One region of the Pantoea sp. SGAir0180 genome, then DNA from elsewhere that is predicted to be linked to it. Evidence: predicted binding sites of a transcription regulator. Region 1 holds the regulator's gene; each other region holds the start of a gene.

Region 1 (2,275 bases):
CATGTGATGCTGGTTATTCAGCACCAGCGTCAGCGGCTTGTCGAAATCGCGCTGGCGCAGATAACGTGAAAATTCAGGATAGCGCAGCAGATTAAGGATATTTTGCCCGTTATCTTCGGGCCAGCGCAGCCCGAGGTGCTGCTGTGCCAGGCCATTGCACCAGAAGATGGTGCCCTCTTCCGTTGTCAGGATAACGGCATCCGGCAGCGACTCTGCACCACTGCGAAACCGTTTGATCAGATGACCCAGCTCACGCCGCCGACGTCGGTTGCGCAGCTGCATTTGATACAGACCGTAAAACAGCGGTTCCCAGCTTGCCTGACCGGAAGGCGGGGTCATCGTGCGATCCAGCCACAGCCAGTGCGACAGCCGCATCAGGTTATAAAAATGCCACAGTAAAATACCGACTACGCTGAGTAACAACAGCCACGGCAGATAGCCGAACAACAGGCCAAGTACCAGCGCAGGCAAACACGCCAGCACCAGTTCGGACAATAATCGCTTCCATGAGAGGCGTTCCAGCACGGTTAAAGCTCCGTTTAAAAGCGGGCAGAGAAACGATAACCTGTTCCGCGGACGGTTTGTACCATGCGATCGTGACCGGTCAGTTCCAGCGCTTTGCGCAGACGGCGAATATGCACGTCAACTGTACGATCTTCAACATAGACGTTGGTGCCCCAGACGTGATTCAGTAGCTGTTCACGGCTGTAAACACGTTCAGGATGGGTCATAAAGAAGTGGAGCAGCTTGTACTCTGTCGGCCCCATCTCCAGCGGCGTGGTTTCCGACATCACCCGGTGCGAGGAGGGATCCAGGCTCAGGCCCTGCATTTCAATTACATCTTCGACCGCCATCGGCGAAATGCGACGCATCACAGCTTTGATACGGGCCATCAGCTCTTTCGGTGAAAACGGTTTGGTAATGTAGTCGTCGGCCCCGACTTCCAGGCCACGCACGCGATCTTCCTCTTCGCCACGTGCGGTCAGCATCATGACCGGAATATCACGCGTCATCGCTTCACGTTTAAGGTGTTTGATAAACTGAATGCCGCTGCCGCCAGGTAACATCCAGTCCAGCAGGATAAGGTCAGGCCAGGGTTCAATCAGCTTACTGACGGCGCTGTCATAATCTTCTGCCTCAATCGGCTGATAATCATTTTGTTCCAGAACGAAACATAACATCTCACGGATTGGAGCTTCATCTTCCACAACTAAAATGCGCTTAGCCATTATGACTCCTGCAGGTAGGACGGCTTTCACTGATATTTGCGGCGCCATTATGCGTCAGTTTTGTGACACTTTTATGAAAAAGTTAGCCATAAAAACCGGCCTGCAACAACCATTTATGACAACATGACGACATGTTTTGTGGCTTTAGTGATGGAGCCAGTATAATCGCCGGGCGATTTGTTATGGCAGGGAGTGTTATGCGCATTATCCATACCGCGGACTGGCACCTGGGGCAGTTCTTTTACAACAAAAGCCGGGCCGCTGAGCATCAGGCCTTTCTGGACTGGCTGCTGGCCCGAATTGAAGAGCATCAGGTGGATGCGCTGATTGTGGCGGGTGATTTATTCGATACCGGCACACCGCCCAGCTATGCACGTGAAATGTTCAACCGCTTTGTGGTGGCGTTACAACCCAGCGGCTGTCAGCTGGTGGTGCTGGCCGGAAATCACGATTCGGTGGCTACGCTGAACGAGTCGCGTGAACTGCTCGCCTGCCTGAATACCCGCGTGATTACCACGCCGCAGGACGGTAACGATGTGCTGATGTTAACGACGCGTCAGGGCGAACCGGGCGCGCTGCTGTGCGCCATTCCTTATCTGCGGCCACGCGATATTATGCGCAGCCAGGCCGGCCAGTCAGGACGCGATAAACAGCGCAGCCTGCTGGAGGCCATTACCGCCCATTATCAGCGCAGTTTTGCTGCCGCGCAGGCGCTGAATCTGGCGCTTCCCATCGTCGCGACCGGCCACCTCACCGCCCTCGGCGTCAGCAAAAGCGACTCAGTGCGCGATATCTATATTGGTACACTGGATGCCTTTCCGGCCTCGGCCTTTCCGCCTGCGGATTATATTGCGCTGGGGCATATTCATCGTGCGCAGCGCGTGGCCGACAGCGATCATATTCGCTACAGCGGTTCGCCGATTCCGCTCAGCTTCGATGAACTGGGCAGCGAAAAAAGTGTGTTCCTGCTGGATTTCAGCCCGTCAGGCCTGACGGTCACGCCCCTGACCATTCCTCTGTTCCAGCCAATGCAGGTCCTGAAAGGC
Region 2 (2,275 bases), 990 kb from region 1:
CGCTCTCCGGCAGGGTGGCATAATCCAGCGCATTGGCCGTTTTACCGCCATCTTTGTAGGCCCAGTCAAAGAACTTCAGGACTTCGGCACCTTTCGCCGCATTAGTCTGATCTTTGTAAATCAGGATAAAGGTGGTTGAGGTGATCGGCCATGCATCATTGCCTTTCTGGAAGGTCAGATCCTGAGCAAACGATTTGCTCCAGTCTGCGCCTTTCGCGGCATTAGAGAAGCTGGTTTCGCTTGGCGCAACCGCTTTGCCGTCCGCATCCATCAGTTTGGTATAGGTCAGGTTATTCTGTTTGGCATACGCGTACTCAACGTAACCAATAGAACCTGGCAGACGCTGTACAAAGGCTGCTACGCCATCGTTACCTTTACCGCCCAGACCGGTTGGCCAGTTAACGGTGTTGCCTTTACCAATTTTGCTGTTCCACTCTTCGTTCACTTTCGCCAGGTAGCTGGTGAAAACGAAAGAGGTACCTGAACCATCCGCGCGACGCACCACGTTGATGTTGGTATCGGGCAGTTTCACGCCTGGGTTCAGTTTAACAATCGCAGGATCGTTCCACTTTTTGATGTTACCCAGATAGATGTCGCCAACGGTTTTACCGTCCAGCGTCAGCTGACCAGATTTGATGCCTGGCAGGTTAACCGCCAGCACCACGCCACCGATTACGGTAGGGAACTGGAACAGACCATATTTCTGCAGATCTTCGTCTTTCATAGGCGCATCGGAGGCACCGAAATCAACGGTTTTGGCGATAATTTGTTTTACACCGCCAGATGAACCAATGCCCTGATAGTTGATTTTGCTACCGGTGGCTTGCTGATACTCTGCTGCCCACTTGGCATAAACCGGCGCCGGGAATGTACCGCCAGCACCGGTCAGATCGGTGGCTGCAAATGCAGAAACCGCATTAACGGCAAGAGAGGCGGCGAGGATTCGGGCTACGGTGCTACGCATCAGTGTCATGTTCCCTCCAGGGGAGAAAAGTCAGGCTAAGTGCCTTTTTAGTAAGAGTCAGTGATTGCTGCAGGAGGGAAAATAGGACAGTTTAGTGACAGAAAAATGTAGTTAATATTACAGTTATATGACAGGCACAATTATTGCTCATTTCATAAGACTCCTCTCGAAAAGGACATGTTCGATGAGATTTATGAAGAAGCTTCTGGTGTGCAATGTCGTCCTGCTCTGTACGCTGGCAGGCTTACAGGCTTACAGGCTTACAGGCTTACAGGCTTACAGGCTTACAGGCTTACAGGCTTACAGGCTTACAGGCTTACAGGCGGATGATACGACACCCACGATTCATTTAGATAAATTTTATACCGCAGCTAATAACAGAGGCGCTCTGGCTATATTGGGTTATTACGGCGCCGTTAAACAATCATCCGTCGATGTTGAAGGTGTTATTGCAATGAAAGATAAGATTAAAGACTTAACAAAAACGCTATAAAATCAGGCAAGTAACCTCAGTCAACTCGCCAAAAGCTAAGCAAAAATGATGATACGATAAATAACCTGCAGCGTTCACTCGATGAGGCTAACCGCAAAATCAGCGATCAACAGCGTGCACTGGAGCAATGCAGTAACAAGATCAAATAAATGAAACGCGTGAATCCCGTCGGGGATTCACGCATAAGATGCATTACTCGACCGTTACCGATTTCGCCAGGTTACGCGGCTGATCCACATCGGTGCCTTTGATCAGGGCCACATGATAGGAGAGCAGCTGGAGCGGCACGGTATAGAAGATAGGCGCAATGGCCTCTTCGACGTGCGGCAGAGGAATGATTTTCATTCCTTCGCTGTCACTGAAACCGGCATCCTGATCGGCAAACACGTACAGCAGACCGCCACGCGCGCGCACTTCTTCGATATTCGATTTCAGCTTCTCTAACAGTTCATTGTTCGGCGCCACCACAATGACCGGCATATCGGCATCGATCAACGCCAGCGGACCGTGCTTGAGTTCACCTGCCGCATAGGCTTCCGCATGAATATACGAGATCTCCTTCAGCTTGAGCGCCCCTTCCATCGCGATAGGGTACTGATCACCACGGCCAAGGAACAGGGCATGGTGCTTATCAGAGAAATCTTCGGCCAGGTTTTCAATCAGCTTATCCTGCGCCAGCATTTGCTCAATGCGGCTTGGCAGAGCCTGCAGACCATGCACAATCTCGTGCTCTTTTTCTGCGGACATGCCGTTCAGGCGACCGAGTTTTGCCACCAGCATCAGCAGTACGGTCAGTTGAGTGGTAAAGGCCTTTGTAG
Region 3 (2,275 bases), 820 kb from region 1:
ATGACGGTAGCAGCGGTAACCAGCGTCATAAAAAACACCCCTGTCGCACCACGGTTGCCGCGAAAGACCTTGTCTGACATCCAGCCGCACAACAGCGTACCGGGAATGCCCGCATACTCATAAAAGAAGTAGGTCCAGGAGGACTTATCAAGCGTGAAATGCTTTACTTCTTTCAGGTAGGTCGGTGACCAGTCGAGGATGCCGTAACGCAGCAGGTAGACAAACACATTTGCCAGAGCGATGTACCACAGCAGTTTGTTGGGCAGGACATACTTCATAAAGATTTGTCTGGCAGTGAACTCTTCCTCATGACTTTCGTTGTAATCCACCGGATAGTCGTTTTTATAGGCCTCAATCGGCGGTAATCCACAAGATTGCGGCGTATCGCGCATCAGGGCAAAGGCCAGAATCGCAATGGCGATCGCCCCGAAGGCGGGCATATATAGCGCGGCTTTCCAGTCGTTGAACCACGCCATCCCCAGCAGAAACAGCAGGGGCGGAATCCCGCCGCCGACGTTATGCGCACAGTTCCACACAGAAACGATGCCGCCGCGCTCCTTTTGTGACCACCAGTGGACCATAGTGCGTCCGCAGGGCGGCCAGCCCATTCCCTGAAACCAGCCACAGATGAACAGCAGTACGAACATCACCATAATGCTGGAGGTTGCCCAGGGCACAAACCCCATAATCAGCATTACAGCAGCCGCCAGCGTTAAGCCGGCAGGTAAGAAGACCCGTGGATTCGACCGGTCTGACACCGAACCCATAATAAATTTGGAAAAGCCATAGGCGATGGAGATGCCTGAAAGCGCAAAACCCAGATCGCCGCGTGAGAAGCCTTGTTCAACCAGGTAGGGCATCGCCAGGGCGAAATTCTTTCGAACCAGATAGTAGGCCGCATAGCCAACGAAAATTCCGATAAAGATTTGCCAGCGCAGGCGACGGTAGCGTGGATCGATACGATGATCTTCGACCCGGGGCTGGTGTGGTGCAGGTTTAAAAATACTCAACATAGCGGCGGCCCTCCAGGGCGCATTATGATTTTGATTCCCGGCAGGTTGGGCAAAACTCAAGAAAACGGCGATCGGGATGCGCCATTTCGCGCAGAGAATAGACAGAGATACATGGCTTTACTGTGATGAATGACAAATCTGTTACAGATTTATGACAATCTGGCGCAAAAAGCTCAGGCCGATGCGCTGATGCGCACATTTTTCTGCTGACAGGATATGCCCGATGAGAAGATAAAAAGCCTGACCGGCAGATTAATGCGTAACTGCCTGGTTAATGCACAGATGTCAACCAGATAAATCTCCCTGCTGTGCGGACATTGTTTACACTGTCGCTCTGTTTATTTCGGGGTTGTTACCGTGCTTTTATTGATTGTTACTACCATTCTGTGGGCTTTTTCATTCAGCCTGATTGGCGAGTATCTTGCCGGTCAGGTTGACAGCTGGTTTTCGGTGCTGATGCGCCTGGCGCTGGCGGCCGTGGTATTTTTGCCTTTCCTGCGCTGGCGCGGCTATCGCCCCTCTACGCTCCTGCTGTATATGCTGGTAGGCATGCTGCAACTGGGCATCATGTATTTACTGAGTTTCGAAGCCTATCTCTATCTGAGCGTGTCTGAATTCCTGCTGTTTACCGTGATGACGCCGCTGTACGTCACGTTGATCTACGACGTGATCAGTCGACGGCCTCTGCGCGCAGGGTACATTTTCAGTGCGTTGCTGGCTGTGGCGGGCGCGGCAATCATTCGTTATGACAAAGTCAGCGATAACTTCTGGTTCGGCCTGTTGCTGGTACAGTTAGCCAATATTTGCTTTGCAGCAGGTATGGTGGGCTACAAACGTTTGCAGGAAACCCGTCCTGTGCCGCAGCACACGGCCTTTTCGTGGTTCTATCTGGGCGCGGTGCTGATTGCGGTGGTGGCCTGGGCCGTCTGGGGCAACCCGCATAAACTCCCGACCACCTCACTGCAGTGGGGCATTCTGGTCTGGCTGGGCGTGGTGGCGTCCGGACTGGGTTACTTTATGTGGAACTACGGTGCTACGCAGGTCGATGCTGGCACGTTGGGCATCATGAACAACATGCATGTGCCGGCAGGCTTGCTGGTCAACCTGGCGATATGGCAGCAAAAGCCACACTGGCCAAGCTTTATTGCCGGTGCGCTCGTGATAGTAGCGTCCTTGTGGGTCCATAAGCGCTGGGTGGTCGGTAAGAACAATCAACAGTGAAGAAACAAGGCATCGCCGCGCATCGACGCCAAAAGTAGCAG

The links. The regulator PhoB, encoded in region 1, activates phosphate uptake and scavenging genes when phosphate is short. The targets are predictions, from matches to a motif close to CTGTCATAAAACTGNCNNAT.
Region 2: pstS (phosphate ABC transporter substrate-binding protein PstS) is a predicted target of PhoB. The motif match lies at 1,046-1,065, and genes of this name have one in related genera.
Region 3: glpT (glycerol-3-phosphate transporter) is a predicted target of PhoB. The motif match lies at 1,152-1,171, and genes of this name have one in related genera.

What each region holds. Positions count from the first base shown of each region.
Region 1 is NZ_CP028071.1:2,781,387-2,783,661, forward strand. Features, by position in the region: gene phoR (phosphate regulon sensor histidine kinase PhoR) at 1-525, opposite strand, end outside; gene phoB (phosphate response regulator transcription factor PhoB) at 540-1,229, opposite strand; gene sbcD (exonuclease subunit SbcD) at 1,427-2,275, shown strand, end outside.
Region 2 is NZ_CP028071.1:3,767,185-3,769,459, forward strand. Features, by position in the region: gene pstS (phosphate ABC transporter substrate-binding protein PstS) at 1-973, opposite strand, end outside; gene C1N58_RS17660 (hypothetical protein) at 1,158-1,457, shown strand; gene glmS (glutamine--fructose-6-phosphate transaminase (isomerizing)) at 1,650-2,275, opposite strand, start outside.
Region 3 is NZ_CP028071.1:3,602,036-3,604,310, reverse strand. Features, by position in the region: gene glpT (glycerol-3-phosphate transporter) at 1-1,013, opposite strand, end outside; gene C1N58_RS16900 (carboxylate/amino acid/amine transporter) at 1,371-2,234, shown strand.